One region of the Falsiroseomonas sp. E2-1-a4 genome, then DNA from elsewhere that is predicted to be linked to it. Evidence: predicted binding sites of a transcription regulator. Region 1 holds the regulator's gene; each other region holds the start of a gene.
What was found. The regulator HrcA, encoded in region 1, represses chaperone genes, less so after heat shock. The targets are predictions, from matches to a motif close to GTTNGCACTCNCNNNNNGNGAGTGCNAAC.
Positions count from the first base shown of each region.

Region 2: groES (co-chaperone GroES) is a predicted target of HrcA. The motif match lies at 2,932-2,960, and genes of this name have one in related genera.
Region 3: groES (co-chaperone GroES) is a predicted target of HrcA. The motif match lies at 1,710-1,738, and genes of this name have one in related genera.

Region 1 is NZ_JBHMFS010000001.1:255,664-261,415, forward strand. It holds gene ACFHNC_RS01290 (LutC/YkgG family protein) at 1-674, opposite strand, end outside; gene ACFHNC_RS01295 (hypothetical protein) at 671-916, opposite strand; gene ACFHNC_RS01300 (LutB/LldF family L-lactate oxidation iron-sulfur protein) at 913-2,346, opposite strand; gene hrcA (heat-inducible transcriptional repressor HrcA) at 2,390-3,436, opposite strand; gene ACFHNC_RS01310 (hypothetical protein) at 3,706-3,945, shown strand; gene ACFHNC_RS01315 (hypothetical protein) at 3,993-4,628, shown strand; gene ACFHNC_RS01320 (GlsB/YeaQ/YmgE family stress response membrane protein) at 4,696-4,947, shown strand; gene ACFHNC_RS01325 (D-Ala-D-Ala carboxypeptidase family metallohydrolase) at 4,951-5,538, opposite strand; gene gshB (glutathione synthase) at 5,622-5,752, opposite strand, start outside.
Region 2 is NZ_JBHMFS010000016.1:25,288-31,039, reverse strand. It holds gene ACFHNC_RS17240 (ring-cleaving dioxygenase) at 1-70, shown strand, start outside; gene ACFHNC_RS17235 (GlxA family transcriptional regulator) at 76-1,134, opposite strand; gene ACFHNC_RS17230 (transglutaminase domain-containing protein) at 1,346-2,155, shown strand; gene ACFHNC_RS17225 (N-formylglutamate amidohydrolase) at 2,152-2,877, shown strand; gene groES (co-chaperone GroES) at 3,010-3,300, shown strand; gene groL (chaperonin GroEL) at 3,373-4,974, shown strand; gene ACFHNC_RS17210 (N-acyl-D-amino-acid deacylase family protein) at 5,017-5,752, opposite strand, start outside.
Region 3 is NZ_JBHMFS010000012.1:136,662-142,413, reverse strand. It holds gene ubiM (5-demethoxyubiquinol-8 5-hydroxylase UbiM) at 1-651, shown strand, start outside; gene ACFHNC_RS14840 (hypothetical protein) at 716-1,252, shown strand; gene ACFHNC_RS14835 (usg protein) at 1,239-1,523, opposite strand; gene groES (co-chaperone GroES) at 1,815-2,126, shown strand; gene groL (chaperonin GroEL) at 2,225-3,871, shown strand; gene ACFHNC_RS14820 (cold-shock protein) at 4,183-4,386, shown strand; gene ACFHNC_RS14815 (hypothetical protein) at 4,539-5,063, opposite strand; gene ACFHNC_RS14810 (threonine dehydratase) at 5,141-5,752, shown strand, end outside.

The sequences.
Region 1 (5,752 bases):
ACCAGCAGGATATGCAGCCGGCGCGGGCCATGCGCGCCGAGCTCCAGCGTCTGCTCGATATCGGCGGAGCGCGAGGGGCCGGTGACCAGCATGATGTTGCGCGGCATGAACCCGCCGGTCAGCGCATCCGGCGTGCCTTCCCGCAGCCGGTCCCAGGCTTCCTCATAGGCGCCGACCACGTCGGACGCGCGCAGCACGGCGATTTCCGTATCCGGCAGCAGGTTCAGCGTGGTCGGCCGCTCGGCGGCGGAGGGCAGCACCAGCGTGCCGGTTTCCGCGATGCCGGCCCAGGCATGTTGCAGGGACACGGCATCGGAGGCCTCGGCACGACGCGCCTCCCGCTCCAGCATCGGGCGGGTGGACCAGTCGATGCCCGTCAGCTCCGGGTGCGGCGCCATCACCAGACGGGCGGGCAGGTTCTGCGCGGCCAGGTAATCGGCGACGGCGGCGGGGATGGCGGCGTGGTCGGGCACGCGTTCGACCGTGCCGAATTCCTTCTCCACATTGCGGATGAACAGCGCGATCTGCTCGGGCCGCGGCAGGCGGGACCGGGCCGGGATCAGATGGCGCGGATGCGTGGCGATGCGGCCCGCGAGCATCGCCTGCTGGTCGGCCGGCAGCGGGCCGCGCTTCAGGCCGCGGCGGATGGCGCCGAGGATGGCGTCCTTGCTCATGGCCGTTCGGCCTCCATCGCGTCGCGCACCGCCTGTTCCAGCTTGCCCAGCGCGAACTCGATCCGGTCCAGATCCTCGTTCAGCCGCGCCGCGGGGGTGTCCGCGTCGATGCGGGCATAGATTTCTTCAAGTGTCCCGGTGGGGCGGGGGGCGGTGCGAGTGGGCGCGCGCTGGTCGGGGAAGCGGTAGCCATGGATGCGCTCCGCCTCGTCGCCCGCCGGCAGCATCGGGTCGCGGCTCATCGGCGCGCCGCCCGCTGCTGGGCCTTGTAGCGGGCCATGAAGGTCCCGCCCGGTTCCGGCGCCGGCAGATCCCGCCCCGCGGTCCAGCCGCCGGCCAGCGGCAGCGACTTGAAGGCGCCTTTGCCGCGGCCGAGCAGCGACAGCGCGCCGATGCCGAGCCTGGTCGCCATCCGGTACATGCCGGGCCGCTTGGCGAACCAGGCCCAGAAGGCGAGGCCGGAGCGGACGGATTGCGGCGACAGATGCCGCTCGAATTCGCGTTCGCGCCAATGCCGCATCAGTTTTGGCAGCGGGATCTTCACCGGGCAGACGCTTTCGCATTTGCCGCAGAAGGTACTGGCGTTCGGCAGGTTGCCGGCCTTGTCGATGCCGATCAGCGTCGGGGTCAGCACGCTGCCCATCGGGCCGGGATAGACCCAGCCATAGGCATGCCCGCCGGCCACGCCATAGACCGGGCAGTGGTTCATGCAGGCGGCGCAGCGGATGCAGCGCAGCATTTCCTGGAAATCGGTGCCGATCATGTTGGACCGGCCATTGTCGATCAGGACCACATGGTAGTCCTCCGGCCCATCCAGGTCGGCTTCGCGCCGGATGCCGGTGGAGAAGGTGGTGTAGACGGAAAAATCCTGGCCGGTGGCGGACCGCGCCAGCAGGCGCAGCAGGCTGGTCGCATCCTCCAGCGTCGGCACGACCTTTTCGATGCTGGCCAGCACGATGTGCGTCTTGGGCAGCGTCTGCGTCAGGTCGCCATTGCCTTCGTTGGTGACGATGACGTTGCTGCCGGTCTCGGCGATCAGGAAGTTGGCGCCGGTGATGCCGACATCGGCGGCCAGGAAGCGCGACCGCAGCTTGGTGCGGGCTTCGGCCATGATGTCGCTACGTTCGTGGAACACGCGGTCCTTCGGAAGTTCCGTATGGATCTCCCGGAAGGTCTTTTCCCAGTCTTCGCGATTGAGATGGAAAGCCGGGCCGATGATGTGGCTCGGCGGTTCCTTGCGAATCTGCAAAATGTACTCGCCGAGGTCGGTTTCCACCGGCTCGATGCCATGGGCCTCCAGATGCTCGTTGATGCCGAGCTCCTCGGAGATCATCGACTTGCCCTTGGTGACCGTGCGCGCGCCCTTGTCGCGGCAGATCTTCAGGACCGCCGCGCGGGCTTCATCGGCGGTCGAGCACCAATGGACGGTGCCGCCGGCGCGCTCCACCTGGGCGGCATAGGCCTCCAGGTAGAAATCCAGGTTCGCCAGGGTGTGGTTCTTGATGTCGCGGCCGATGTCGCGCAGCTGCTCGAACTCCGGCAGGGCGGCCACCGCGGCGGCGCGCTTGCCGTGGGAGGTGCTCTTGCTGCGATCGAGCGCCTTCTGCAGCCCGGCATCGGCCAGGGCGCGGGCGGCATTCGCCTTGAAGGCGGGGGAGGTGATGTGGACCAAGGTGCTCTCCTGCTCGCCGCAGATATAGCTTAGATCGCGCCTGCTAGCCCAGCAGCCGCCCGATCACCCGCGCCGTGTAATCCACCACCGGGATGATCCGCCCGTAGTTGATGCGCGTCGGCCCGATCACGCCGATGGCGCCCACGATCTGCTCCGCCCCGTTGCGGAAGGGCGAGACGACCATGGACAGGCCGGCGCTGTCGAACAACCCGCTCTCGGCACCAATAAAAATCTGCACCCCCTCCCCGCGCTGGGCCAGGTCGAGCAGCCGCAGCATCGTCTCCTGCGCTTCCAGCCGCTCGAACAGCGCCTGGATTTCTTGCACCCGCTGGGCGTGGTCCAGGCCGAGATTCTGCAACAGCTTGGCCTGGCCGCGCAGGATCAGCGACCCGCCGGCGCCGCCGGCCCAGGTGCCGAGCCCGGCCTCGATCACCTGCTGCGTCAGGGCGTCCAGCGCCGTGCGGTTGGCGGCGATCTCCTCCGCCACCGTGCCGCGGGTTTCCTCCAGCGTGCGGCCCGAAAGGCGGGCGTTCAGGTAGTTGCTGGCCTGTTGCAGGGCGGAAGGCGGCAGGCCGAGCGGCACCTCGATGACGCGGTTCTCCACCTGGCCATCGGCCGTCACCAGCACCACCAACGCCCGCCCGGTGCCGAGTGCCACGAATTCGATATGCCGCACCGGCGCTTCCCGCTTGGGCGCCACCACCAGCCCCGCGGCGCCGGCGAGGCCCGAGAGCATCTGGCTCGCCTCGCCCAGCGTTTCCTGCAAGGACCGGCCGCCGGCGGCGCAGCGGGCGGCGATGGCGTCCCGCTCCTCCTCCGGCAGGGCGCCGAATTGCAGCAAACCGTCCACGAACAGCCGCAACCCGCGTTCCGTCGGCAGCCGCCCGGCGGAGGTGTGCGGGGCAAACAGCAGCCCGGCATCCTCCAGATCCGCCATGACATTGCGGATGGTGGCCGGGGACAGGGCGTGCGGCAGCCGGCGCGACAGGGTGCGGGACCCCACCGGCTCCCCGGTCTGGACGTAGGTTTCCACCAGCTCCCGGAAGATCGCCGCGCTGCGGTCGTCCAGCCCGGGTGGCAAGGGGCTCATCGCGGGCGACCCGGTGGGTCGCGGCGGCCTGGCGATTGGACCCATAGGGGCATGTCCCAAACCGTGAAGTTGCAAAGGGATGACGCTAGGGGGCGGGATGTGGCCGGGTCAACCGCGCCGGGGCGTGCCCGTCGGGCATCATCGCCCTATGTCGGGCGGCGCTGCCCCGGTGGCAAGCTTTCGACATGATTGCGCCACATGGCGGTTACAACGGCCGGGCTAGCCTGCGGCAACACGGGGGTCGCGACATGGGGCGGGCTTGGGTGCGAATGACAGCGGTGTTCGCGGCGGCATCGCTGCTGCTGGCGGGCGGGGCGGGGGTGCTGTCCTCCCTGCTTGTGGCGCCGGTGCGGGGGGCCGGGCGGATGGTGGCGCTGCTGCTGGCCTCCGTCGCGGCGGTCGGGCTGGGCCTGTTGCTGCTGGTCGGGCCGGTCGAGCCGGCGTTTTTCCTGACCGGCTTCCTGACTGGTTCCCGGACTTGGATGGAGGTGCCGATCGCCTGGCTTTGAACCCGGCACGGTTGACGCCCCGCGGGCAAGGCGGGCAGGTGGCGGCCATGCTGCGCCTTGCCCTCCTCCTCGCGCTGCTCACCTGGTCGTCGGGCCTGTCGGCCCAGGTCGCCGTGGATGATCCCTGGACCGCCTGCACCCGCGCCATCACGGCCGCGGAGTCCCGGAGCGGCATCCCGGATGGGTTGCTGTTGGCCATCGCCCGGGTCGAAAGCAGCCGCGCCCGCCCCGGTGGCGGCGCCGCCCCCTGGCCCTTCGCGCTGAATGCCGGCGGCGAGAGCATCTTCCCGGAAACCGCGACCGAGGCGGTGGAGACGGTGCAGGCGCTGCGCGAGGATGGCCGGCGTTCCATCGATGTCGGCTGCATGCAGGTGAACCTGGTCTATCACCCGGAGGCCTTTCCGGACCTTACCCAGGCCTTCCACCCGCCCAGCAACGTTGCCTATGCCGTGCGCTTCCTGCGGGAGCTGCGCGGCCGCACGGCGAGTTGGGCGGAGGCGGTGGCGCAGTATCATTCGGCCGAGCCGGGCCGGGGCCTCGCCTATCACACGCGGGTGCGGGTGGCGCAGGGTGCGGCGCTGGCGCCAAGGGTGGTGGCCGGGCTATGCGCGCCGGGGTTGCGGGCGCGGCTGGTGATCCCACCGGGCGCCGGCGCACGTCCGCGCCTGGTGTGCCGCCGGTAGGATTTTCGTTCGGGGAACCCGCGCGCCCTGCGGCGCTTTCATCGATATCACGCGGAGCTACGACGACATGGGTTTCATCTGGACGATCATCATCGGCTTCCTGGCCGGCGCCTTGGCAAAATTCCTGATGCCGGGGCGGGACCCGGGCGGCTTCATCATCACCATCCTGCTCGGCATCCTGGGCGCCGTGGTGGCGACCTGGCTGGGCCAGGCGATCGGCTGGTACCGGGCCGGGGAGGGTGCGGGCTTCATCGGCGCGGTGGTCGGCGCGGTGCTGGTGCTGGCGGTGTTCCGGGCAGTGGCCGGGCGCCGCGGCTGAGCTTCACTCCGACATCTTGCTGGTCATGCCGCGGGTGTCGATGTGGGTGAAGTTCTCGGACGGATAGGCGTGGATGTAGCCCTTGAAGGCGAACCACACGCCGAAGGGGCCCAGCTTCCACAGCCGCGGCAACTCTCCGAAGGGGATGTTGCCGGCGGCGACCTTCTCCGCCTTCCGTTCGAACATCACCGGGGAATGGAACATCTTCCCGGAATTGCTCCACTCCTTCAGGATCTTCTCGACCTCCGTGCAGGCCATGCCGGCGACTTTGAAGTCGATGGCGGTGAAGGCCATGTGCTGGCTGGTCTTGGCGCGGCCGGTATAGCCCGTGCTGCTGTCCGATGAGGCTTGGTTGTAGGCCTCGCTGCGATAGATGCTGACCAGGTTGATCGTCTTGCCGAGATGTTCCCGCAGCGCATCCAGCACGATGATGGTGGGGATGATGTTGTCCCACAGCTTCTCGGGCGGCTTGCTGTTCTTCGTGCCGAATTTGTTCTTGCCCGCGGTCCGCGACAGCAGTTCCGAGGCGTTGAAATGTTTCAGCCCCACCGCGCCGATGCGGGAAGCGAACTTCGTGTTGTAGTCCGACATCGCCCTGTCCTCCCGCCCCGCAGCATGGGCGGGACGGGTCGCGCGGCGATTTCAGTCCGCGTTGCGGTGCGGTGCCTTGTGTTTCACGGCGAGACCTTGGCTTCGATCGCGTCCCACAGCGCACGCTCCAGATGCACGCCGTCGAAGCGGGCGATTTCCTGCAGGCCGGTGGGGGAGGTGACGTTGATCTCGGTCAGATAGCCGCCGATCACGT
Region 2 (5,752 bases), on a different contig from region 1:
CCTGCCACCCTTCCTGGAGCCGCGCCGCGCCGAGATCGAACGCGGGCTGAAGCCGCTCTCGACGCGGTGAGACGGTCAGGCCCGCTTTACTGCGCGCCCAGGCCCGCCGCGATCCAGCCGCGGCGGGCGGCCGAAGCGCGCGGCATAGGCGCGGGAGAAATGCGCCGCGCTGACGAAGCCGCTGGCCATCGCCACCTCCAGCACCGACAGCGCGGTCTGCTGCAACAATCGCCTGGCATGGTCCAGCCGCAGGCCGAGGTAATGCGCGCCGATGGTGCAGCCGAGATGGCTGCGGAACAGCCGCTCCAACTGCCGCACCGAAAGTCCGGCGGATTCGGCCAGCGCGTCGCGCGGCAGCGGGTCCTCGATGGCGCGCTCCATCTGGTCCAGCACCGCCAGCAGGCTGGGGTGACCGGTGTCGTAGCGTTCGCGCAGGCTCATCCGCTGCGGCTCATCCCCCGCGCGCGGCCTGGTGTGCAGGAACCAGTCCGCCACGGCGAGGGCCAGGGCGCGCCCGTGCGCCGCGGCGATCAGCGCCACCATCATATCGAGCGCCGCGGTGCCGCCGGAGGCGGTGCTGCGATCGCGGTCCACCTCATACAGCGACCGGGTCAGGGTCAGGCTGGGGAAGCGTTCCGCCATGGCCGGAATGTATTCCCAATGCGCGGTGCAGCGATAACCCGCCAGCAGCCCGGCACGAGCCAGGATGTAGGGGCCGCCGGAGACGCCGCCGATGCGGATGCCGCGCGCCGCCTCGGCCCGCAGCCAGGCCAGCGTTACGGCATCCTCGAAGCCCGCGGGGTTGCCGCCGGCGCAGACGAACAGCGCATCCACCTGGCCGGGCTGGTCCGTGCCCTGTTCCGCCACGATGGACACGCCGTTGGACGCGCGCACCGGCAGGCCATCCGGCGAGATATGCACCCAGCGGTAGAGCTCGGCGCCGGCCAGATCATTCGCGGCGCGGAAGGGCTCCACCGAACAGGCATAGGTCAGCATCGGAAAGCCGGGTATCAGGACGAAGCCGACCCGCAGCGGCGCCGCGCCGGGCTTCAGCCCCAGCCCATCACGTGCCACCGGCCCGCGAGGGTCTGGTGGCCCGGAAGCGGGGAAGCGGCTGGTTGGCGTGCTTGTCATCTGGACACGTCATGGTGGCGCCCCGACCTGGCGCTGTCTACCGGCGGCTGCGGCCCAAATGCGGGGGACCCGCCCTGGATTCCCGCGGGGGTCCCGACCTGGCTCAAGCGGGGGACCCGCCTCGGCCCAATGCGGGGAACCCGCGCGATTTCATTTCGTTCACGTCATTGCGTTTCGGCGCCAACGTCATCTTTCACTCAAGGAGTCCGCCATGCGCATCAGCGCCGGCTGCCAGATCACTTACGAATGCCCGCAGCCGACCCCGATGCTGCTGATGATCAGCCCGCATCCGTCCCGCACCCCGGACCTGATCGGCCCGCACCAGGTCACTTTCGAGCCGGCCATCCCCGCCCGGCACTACCGGGATGGCTTCGGCAACACCTGCACGCGCATCGTCGCCCCCGCCGGGCGGCTGGTGATCTCGACCCGTCTGCTGGTGCAGGATACCGGGCGGCCAGACCCGCTGCTCCCCTATGCCCGCCAGCACCGGGTGGAGGATCTGCCGGATGAGGCGCTGGTCTACCTGCTGGGCAGCCGCTACTGCGACACGGACAAGCTGGGCGATTTCGCCTGGGCGCAGTTCGGCCAGGGGCCGGAAGGCTGGGCGCGGGTGCAGGCCATCTGCGACTACGCCCACAACCACATCAAGTTCGACTACATGAAGGCCAGCGCCACCCGCAGCGCGCATGACGCGCATCGGGAACAGGTCGGCGTCTGCCGGGACTTCGCGCATCTGGCCGTCACGCTGTGCCGCTGCGTCAACATCCCGGCGCGCTACTGCACCGGCTACCTGGGTGACATCGGCATGCCGCCGCCCTACGGCCCGATGGATTTCGCCGCCTGGTTCGAGGTGTATCTGGACGGCGCCTGGCACACCTTCGATGCGCGCAACAACACGCCGCGCATCGGTCGCATCCTGATGGCGCGCGGGCGGGATGCGACGGATGTCGCCATCACCACCACCTTCGGCCAGTGCACCATGACCGATTTCCAGGTCTTCACCGATGAGGTTCCGGCTTGAGTGGTCCGCCCGCCGTCAGCGTGGTGAATGAGAACGGCGCCTCGCCACTGGTGCTGGTCTGCGAGCATGCCAGCAACCACATCCCGGCGCGTTACAACGCGCTGGGCCTGCAACCGGCGGAGCTGCAGCGCCACATCGCCTGGGACGTCGGCGCGGCGGCGCTGGCCGGACGGCTCGCGGCGCTGCTGGATGCGCCTCTGTTCCTGTCCGGCTATTCGCGGCTGCTGATCGACTGCAACCGCCCGCCCGGCGTGCCCAGCAGCATTCCGCTGCGCAGTGAGGCGACCGACATCCCCGGCAACCAGGGGCTGACGGCGGCGGAGGTGGCGCAGCGTCAGGACGACTATTTCTGGCCCTTCCAGCACCGCATCGCGCGCTTCCTGGATGCGCGGCCGACGCGCTTCCTGCTTGGCGTGCACAGCTTCACCCCGGTGTTCCACGGCATGCCCCGCCCCTGGCAGGCCGGCGTACTGTATGGCGAGGCCACCGGCTTCGGCACCGCGCTGATCGCCGGGCTGCGCCAGGACCCCGCGCTGACGGTGGGCGACAACGAGCCCTACCGGATCGAGTTGGCGGAGGACTACACCGTGCCGGTGCATGGCGATGCGCGCGGCATCCCGGCCGCACTGATCGAGGTGCGGCAGGATCTTCTGGCCGATCCGGCCGGGATCGAGGCCTGGGCGCAGCGCTTGGCACCCATCTTGGCGGGAACCATGGGCTGAAACCGTCGCACTGAACGGTTTGGACTTGCACGGACCCTCGCGCAGGCCGATATCTCTGGCACTCCGAGGGGCCGAGTGCCAGCCCGCGCGGCTGTCCCCGTTGGGACGCGACATCCTCAAAAGAGTCCGACCATGAGCTTCCGCCCCCTGCAGGACCGCGTCCTGCTGCGCCGCATCGCGGCTGAGGAAAAGACCGCCGGCGGGATCATCATTCCCGACACCGCCCAGGAGAAGCCGCAGGAAGGCGAGATCATCGCCACCGGCCCGGGCGCGATCCACGCCAATGGCAAGCTGACGCCGCTGGATGTGAAGGCCGGCGACCGCGTGCTGTTCGGCAAATGGTCCGGCACCGAAGTCAAGATCGACGGGGAAGACCTGCTGATCCTGAAGGAATCCGACCTGCTGGGCGTCATGAAGGCCTGATGCCGGCGGCCGCAGGGCCGCCACGCCGTGCCTCTCATGCCTGGGCCATGCGCCCAACAAGGAACTGAAAAAATGCCAGCCAAAGACGTGCGCTTCGGCGCCGATGCCCGCAAGCGGATGCTGCGCGGCGTGGACACCCTCGCCCAATCCGTGAAGGTCACGCTCGGCCCCAAGGGTCGCAATGTGCTGCTGGCTAAAAGCTGGGGCGCGCCGCGCATCACCAAGGACGGCGTTTCCGTCGCCATGGAGATCGAGCTGCCGGACCGCATGGAAAACATGGGCGCGCAGCTCGTGCGGGAAGTGGCGTCCAAGACCAAGGACATCGCCGGTGACGGCACCACCACCGCCATCGTCCTCGCCCAGGCCATCGCCCGCGAGGGCATGCAGGCGGTTGCCGCCGGCATGAGCCCGATGGGCCTCAAGCGCGGCGTCGATGCCGCCGTGGTCGCGCTGGTGGCGGAGCTTGCCGCGCGCAGCCGCCCGATTGCCAGCGAGGCCGAGATCGCCCAGGTCGGCACCGTCTCCGCCAATGGCGAGGCCGAGATCGGCCGGATGATCGCAGAAGCGATGACCAAGGTCGGCAAGGAAGGCGTCATCACCATCGAGGAAGGCAAGATCGCCGCTACCGAGCTGGAGATCGTCGATGGCATGCAGTTCGACCGCGGCTATCTCTCGCCCTACTTCGTGACCAATGCGGAGAAGATGGCGGTCGAGCTGGACGCGCCCTACATCCTGATCTGCGAGAAGAAGCTCTCCGCCCTGCAGGCCTTCCTGCCGCTGCTGGAAGCCGTCGCGCAATCCGCCCGCCCGCTGCTGATCATCGCCGAGGATATCGAGGGCGAGACGCTGGCGACGCTGGTGGTGAACAAGCTGCGCGGCGGGCTGAAGGTGGCCGCCGTGAAGGCGCCGGGCTTCGGTGACCGTCGCAAGGCGATGCTCGAGGACATCGCGGCGCTGACCGGCGCGCAGGTGATCTCCGAGGATCTCGGCATGAAGCTCGAGAACGTCACGCTCGAGATGCTCGGTACCGCCAAGCATGTGCGGATCGAGAAGGAAACCACCACCATCGTCGATGGCGCCGGTGCGAAGGACGCGATCCAGGCGCGCATCGCCCAGATCAAGGCGCAGGTGGAGGAGACCACCTCCGACTACGACAAGGAAAAGCTCCAGGAACGCCTGGCCAAGCTGGCCGGTGGCGTCGCCGTCATCAAGGTCGGTGGCAATACCGAGGTCGAGGTGAAGGAACGCAAGGACCGCGTCGAGGACGCGCTGCATGCGACCCGTGCCGCGGTTGAGGAAGGCATCGTCCCCGGCGGCGGCGTGGCGCTGCTGCGCGCCAGCCTGATCCTGGCAAACCTGAATGCCGAGGATGCCGACCAGAAATTCGGCATCGAGATCGTCCGCCGCGCGGTGGCTGCACCGCTGCGGCAGATCGCCACCAATGCCGGCGAAGATGGCGCCGTGGTGGCCGGCGACGTGCTGCGCAACCCGGATCCGAATTGGGGCTACGACGCCCAGGCCGGCGAGCACAAGGACCTGGTCGCGGCCGGCATCATCGACCCGACCAAGGTGGTGCGCGCCGCCTTGCAGCACGCGGCTTCCGTCGCGGGGTTGCTGATGACGACCGAGGCGATGATCTGCACGGCGCCCGAGCCGGGCGAATCCGAAGGCTGAGCAACGGGCCGGAAGCGGGGTCTCCGCTTCCGGCCACCCGGCCTATTGTGCTGCGCGCACCAACTGGCCCGGCCGCGCGCCTGTCTCCTGCCCCCGTTCCATGATCGGCTGGCCAGAGACGATGGTCATGTCGTAGCCCTCCACCCGCTGCACCAGGCGACGGCCGCCGGCGGGCAGGTCGTAGATCATCTCCGGATGGTGCAGGCGCAGCGCCTCGAAATCGATGACGTTCACATCGGCCTTCTTGCCGACCTGCAACCGGCCGCGATCGGTCATGCCGAAGAAATCCGCCGTCTCGCTGGTCTGGCGCTTCACCGCGAATTCCAGCGACACGCGATCGCCGCGCACCCGGTCGCGCACCCAATGCGTCAGCATGAAGCTGGGCATGGAGGCATCGCAGATCACGCCACAATGCGCGCCGCCATCGGACAGCCCGTTCACCGTATGCGGGTGCAGCATCATGTCATGCACGACCGAAAGATCGCCGCCGACATAATTCACCACGGGGAAATACAGCATCCGCCCGCCATCATCGGCGGTCAGGTAGTCGTAGCAATAGGCCGCAGGGTCCTGGCCGGCCTTGGCGGCCAACGCGGCGATGGAACGCTCCGGCGGCGGCTCGTAATCCGGCGGGTCACCGAGGGCGAACATGTTGTCCCAGCGCGTCGCGATCTGCCGCGACAGCGGCGGCACCACATGCAGCAGCCGGGCCGAGGCTTCCTCCGCCAAAATCTTCGCCCGAATCGCCGGCTCCCGCAGTTTTGCCAGCTGCTCCTTT
Region 3 (5,752 bases), on a different contig from region 1:
GGGCGCAGCATGATCGTGGCCCGCGTGGCGCATGAGGCGCCGCATGATGGCATCGCCACCGAATGGTTCGGCCATGGCCAGACCATCGCCATGCTGCCGCTGAACGGCGCCATGTCCTCTGCGGTGCTGACCCTTGCGCCGGCGGAGGCAGAGGCGGCGATGGCGATGACGCCGGAGGCCTTCGGGGCAGAGGTGACGCGGCGCTACCAGGGGCGGCTCGGCGCGATGAGGCTGGCGGGCACGCGGCATCTGTATCCGCTGGTCGCCGCCTATGCGCATCGCTTCGTCGGGCGGCGTTTCGCGCTGCTGGGGGATGCGGCGGTGGGGATGCATCCGGTGACGGCGCATGGCTTCAATTTCGGACTGTCGGGCGCCGAGATCCTGGCCGGCGCGATCCGCGGCGCCAGCGATCCGGGGGCGGTGGCGGGGCTGTTCCGCTATGCCGGCGCCCATCGGCGGGCGACGCTGCCGCTGTTCGTGGCGACCAATGCGGTGGCGCGGCTGTATTCGGATGACCGCGCCCCGGCCCGCCTGGCCCGCGCCGCACTCATCGGGGCAGGGGCCGTGCTGGCGCCGGTGCGGCGGGCGATCGTCGCCGGGCTGATGGATGCGGCACCGCGTCTGGGCCCCGCGGCGCGGCTGCGGAGCTGAAATGAAGTCTTGAATATTTTCCTATGATCGGCTATGTCGCCATCCCGTTGCAGGGAGGCGCGCCATGGCCGAGACCGTCTGGACACCCGGGCCTTTCACCGCACAGGTGATCGACCCGGCGCTGGTGGCGCTGGCGCTGGATCCGCCGGAGCGGCTGGCGGGGGTGCGGCAATTGCTGCTCGGCACCGCATTGCAGGAAAGCGGCCTGCGGCATCTGCGCCAATTGGCCAACCGGGACGGCACGCGCGGGCCGGCGCTGGGCTATTTCCAGATGGAGCCGGCAACGCATGACGATATCTGGGCGACCTTCCTGACCTTCCGCCCGGCGCTTGCGGCGCGCGTGCGGGCGGTTCCGGGCGCCGCGGTGGGCCGGCCGAAGGCGGAGCTTCTGGTGCACAACCACGTCTATGCCGCGGTGATGGCGCGGCTGCGGTTCCGTCGCGCGCCGGGCGCGCCGCCGGCGGCGGGCGATGTGCGGGCGATGGGCGCCTATTGGAAGGCGTATTACAACACCGTGCTCGGCAAGGGCCGGGCCAGCGAATTCGAGGCGAAGCTGGCCGCGGCCCTGCCGGCGTTGTCTCCGGAACTCAGTGCAGGATGAACTGCCCGCCGGCATAGCGCAGCTCCGCCGGCCTGATCAGGGCGGTGGAGGCGACGCGGACGGAATGCAGCGGCCCCTCGATCTCGCGCTGCCAGAAGGCCAGGAACTGGCCGAGCGCCGGGAAGCTCGGCGCCAAGTCGTGCTTCTGCCAGATGAAGGTCTGCAGCAGCCCGGGATGGTCCGGCATGTGGTACAGGATTTCCGCCGTGGTCAGGCGCCAATCGGGCGCCGCAGCGGGGTTTGCGAAGCGTTCGAGGCCAGCGAGTTCCATCGTGCTCCTTCCCGGCCCTGCCTGGGCCATTGCGCGTGTCCCGGGGGCAAAGGCACCTCCGAGGCAGGTCAGCATGGCATGGAGGGAGGCTGGCTTTGCAAGAAAAACCTTCGCAAACAATGTGTTAGCACTCGCACTCGGAGAGTGCTGCCGAGACTTGACGTTTCGCGGGTGCTGGCCTACATCGCTGGCACTCCTCTGGGGGGAGTGCTAGCGGCGCCGGATCGGGTTCGCTGGCCGCTGTTATCTCCGGAAGAGCTTGCCAATCACTGGAAGCGACAGGAGAAGTCCATGGGCTTTCGTCCACTGCATGACCGCGTTCTCGTCCGCCGCGTTACGGCCGAAGAGAAGAGCAAGGGCGGCATCATCATCCCCGACACCGCCAAGGAAAAGCCGCAGGAGGGAGAAGTCATCTCCGTCGGTTCCGGCACGCTGAACGACAAGGGCGAGCTCCGCGCGCTCGACGTGAAGGCCGGCGACCGCATCCTGTTCGGCAAGTGGTCGGGCACCGAAGTGAAGCTCGATGGCGAGGAGCTCCTCATCATGAAGGAGTCCGACATCATGGGCATCCTCGACACCCCTTCCGTGGCGAAGGCGGCCTGACGACGGCGGAAAGGGGCGCAGGACACCGCGCCCCGTCTCCTGCCGCTCGGCCAATACTTCGCTTGGTTTCCTCAACGGATTGATTGGGATTTATCACCATGGCAGCTAAAGACGTTAAGTTCGGCGCCTCCGCGCGCGAGAAGATGATTCGCGGCGTGGACATTCTGGCCGACGCCGTGAAGGTGACGCTGGGCCCCAAGGGCCGCAACGTCGTCATCGACAAGAGCTTCGGCGCGCCGCGCATCACCAAGGACGGCGTCACCGTCGCCAAGGAGATCGAGCTGGCCGACAAGTTCGAGAACATGGGCGCGCAGATGGTGCGCGAAGTGGCCTCGAAGACCAACGACACGGCCGGCGACGGCACGACCACCGCGACCGTCCTGGCGCAGGCGATCGTCCGTGAGGGTGCCAAGGCGGTTGCCGCCGGCATGAACCCGATGGACCTGAAGCGCGGCATCGACAAGGCGGTCATCCAGATCGTCGCCGAGCTGGAAGCCAAGACGAAGAAGATCACCACCTCCGCCGAAGTGGCGCAGGTCGGCACCCTCTCCGCCAACGGCGAGTCCGAGATTGGCGAGATGATCGCCAAGGCGATGGAGAAGGTTGGCAACGAGGGTGTCATCACCGTCGAGGAAGCCAAGTCCATCCAGACCGAGCTCGATGTCGTCGAGGGCATGCAGTTCGACCGCGGCTACGTCTCCCCGTACTTCATCACGAATGCGGAGAAGATGATCGCGGAGATGGAGAACCCCTACCTCCTCATCTTCGAGAAGAAGCTCTCCCAGCTCCAGCCGATGCTGCCGCTGCTCGAAGCCGTCGTGCAGTCCGGTCGCCCGCTGGTGATCGTGGCCGAGGACGTCGAGGGCGAGGCGCTCGCGACCCTGGTCGTGAACAAGCTGCGTGGTGGCCTGAAGATCGCCGCCGTCAAGGCGCCGGGCTTCGGTGATCGCCGCAAGGCGATGCTGGAAGACATCGCGATCCTGACCGGTGGCCAGGTGATTTCCGAGGATCTCGGCATCAAGCTCGAGAACGTGACCCTCGCCATGCTCGGCCGCGCCAAGCTGGTGAAGATCGAGAAGGAAAACACCACGATCGTCGACGGCGCCGGCGAGAAGACCGAGATCCAGGGCCGTTGCGAGCAGATCAAGGCGCAGATCGAGGAGACCACCTCGGACTACGACCGTGAGAAGCTGCAGGAGCGCCTGGCGAAGCTGGCTGGTGGCGTCGCCGTCATCCGCGTCGGCGGCTCGACCGAGGTCGAGGTGAAGGAGCGCAAGGATCGCGTTGACGACGCGCTGCATGCGACCCGCGCCGCGGTTCAGGAAGGCATCGTGCCGGGCGGTGGCACCGCGCTGCTGCGCGCCAGCACCAACCTGCACACCCTGAAGGGTGCGAACAGCGACGAGCAGGTCGGCATCGAGATCGTTCGCCGCGCCATCCAGGCGCCGCTGAAGCAGATCGCCGAGAACGCCGGCAAGGATGGCGCCGTGGTTGCGGGTGAAGTGCTGCGCAGCGACGAGTACACCTTCGGCTACGACGCCCAGAAGGACGAGTACAAGAACCTGGTGGACGCCGGCATCATCGACCCGACCAAGGTCGTGCGCACGGCGCTGCAGGATGCGGCCTCCGTCGCGTCCCTGCTGATCACCACCGAAGCCATGGTGGCCGAGCGTCCGGCGAAGTCGGCTCCGGCCGGCGGTGGCGGCGGCGGCATGGGCGGCATGGGCGGCGACATGGACTTCTGATCGCGACCGGCAGCCGGGCAACCGGCTGCCATTGCGAGCAGGATTTTGCCGAAGAAGGGAGGCGGGCCGCAGGGTCCGCCTCTTTTTTTTCGTCATGCAGACACAATTCTGACAACGCCGTGACCGCCAGCGGGTCACCTTTGACTCGCTGTTACACGAGCCAGCATGCTGTCGTTGTCATCGCGTACGGCTCGCCTCACCGTGCCTTCCGGACCATACCCCGGGGCCGCTCCACAGGTTCCGCCGCCGCATGGCGCCCCGCCCGGGCGATCGGCGTCTGGGTGAGCTTGTCTGGAAGGAGCCCGGTTCGCATGGCGACTGGCACTGTGAAGTGGTTCAACGCGACGAAGGGCTTCGGCTTCATTGTCCCGCAGGATGGCGGCAAGGATGTGTTTGTGCACATCACGGCCGTGCAGAAGGCCGGGCTGCAAGGCCTGAATGAGGGCCAGAAGGTCTCCTACGAAGTGGCAATGGAACGCGGCAAGGCCGCGGCCATCAACCTCCGCCCCCTGTAGGATCTGGCCTGCGGCGCAAGCGCGCCGCGCCGCCTCGGGCGGGGACACGCCCAGGATCGACCTGGCAGGGCGGGGGTTCCCGCCCTTCTTTTTTGCCCGGCGCGATCCGTATTCACACCCGGTTCGATGCGCGGCTTTTTCGACGCGGCGGTTCAGTCAGAATCCACCACCACCCGGATCGCGCCCAAATCACGCAGCGTCGATTCCGCGGCGTGCTGGGTGGCCTCGTCCGGCGCGCGTAGCCCGATCGCCGGCGCATCGCTCGGTGGCAGCCGCTGGGTCGGCTCCTCCGGCGTCTCGCTGACGGCGGATGCAACGGCTTCGCCGGCCACACCGGCCCCGGTTCCGGCCGCCGCGGCGGCGACAACCGCCGGCAGCAGGGCGCCGCCGCTGGCCACCACGAGCCCGGCAGCCCCCATCGCGCTTGCCGCCATGGCGACGCCGACGCCGAGCTGGCGGCGGTTGCGGAGGTCCGCGCCCTCCGGATCTTCATCCGGCTGATCCACGGGCGGGTTGGGGTCGGTCGTCGTGGCGCTGTGCCGCACGCCCTCGCCGCGCAACTGCGCGACCGCGGCATCACGGGATGCCTCATCGGCAAATTCGCCCCAGACCACCGGCATGGCCTTCACGCCGCCGGATTCGCCTGTCCACTGACTGCTGTCCACCTTGATGGCCATGGCGTCCTGCTTCCTTATGCTGCGTCAGCACGAGGAACGCAGGCCGCCGGCCAATGTTTCCAAAAGGAGGATATTGCGTGTTCGACCTGCCCGCGCTTGAGGCCGCCGCGAGACTGGTCCACGGGGTTTTCCCGCCAACGCCGCAATATGCCTGGCCGCTGCTGGCGCAGCGGGCGGGGGCGGAGGTCTGGGTGAAGCACGAAAACCATACGCCGACCGGCGCCTTCAAGGTGCGCGGCGGCCTGGTGTTCATGGAACGGCTGAAGCGGGAACGGCCGCTTGTGCCGGGCATCATCTCCGCAACCCGGGGCAATCACGGGCAGTCCCTGGCCTTTGCCGGGCAGCGGCTCGGGGTGCCGGTGACGATCGTGGTGCCGGAGGGCAATAGCCGCGAGAAGAACGCCGCGATGCGCGCCCAGGGCGCCCGGCTGGTGGAACATGGCGCGGATTTCGACGTGGCGCGGGAACACGCCATGGCCCTGGCGGCGGAACAGGGGCTGGAATTCGCACCCTCCTTCGCGCCGGACCTGGTGTGTGGGGTGGCCACCTATGCGCTGGAGCTGTTCCGCGCGGCACCGAAGCTGGATGCGCTGTATGTGCCGATCGGCCTTGGTTCCGGCATCTGCGGCTGCATCATGGCGCGCGACCTGCTGGGCCTGACCACCGAGATCATCGGCGTGCAGAGCACC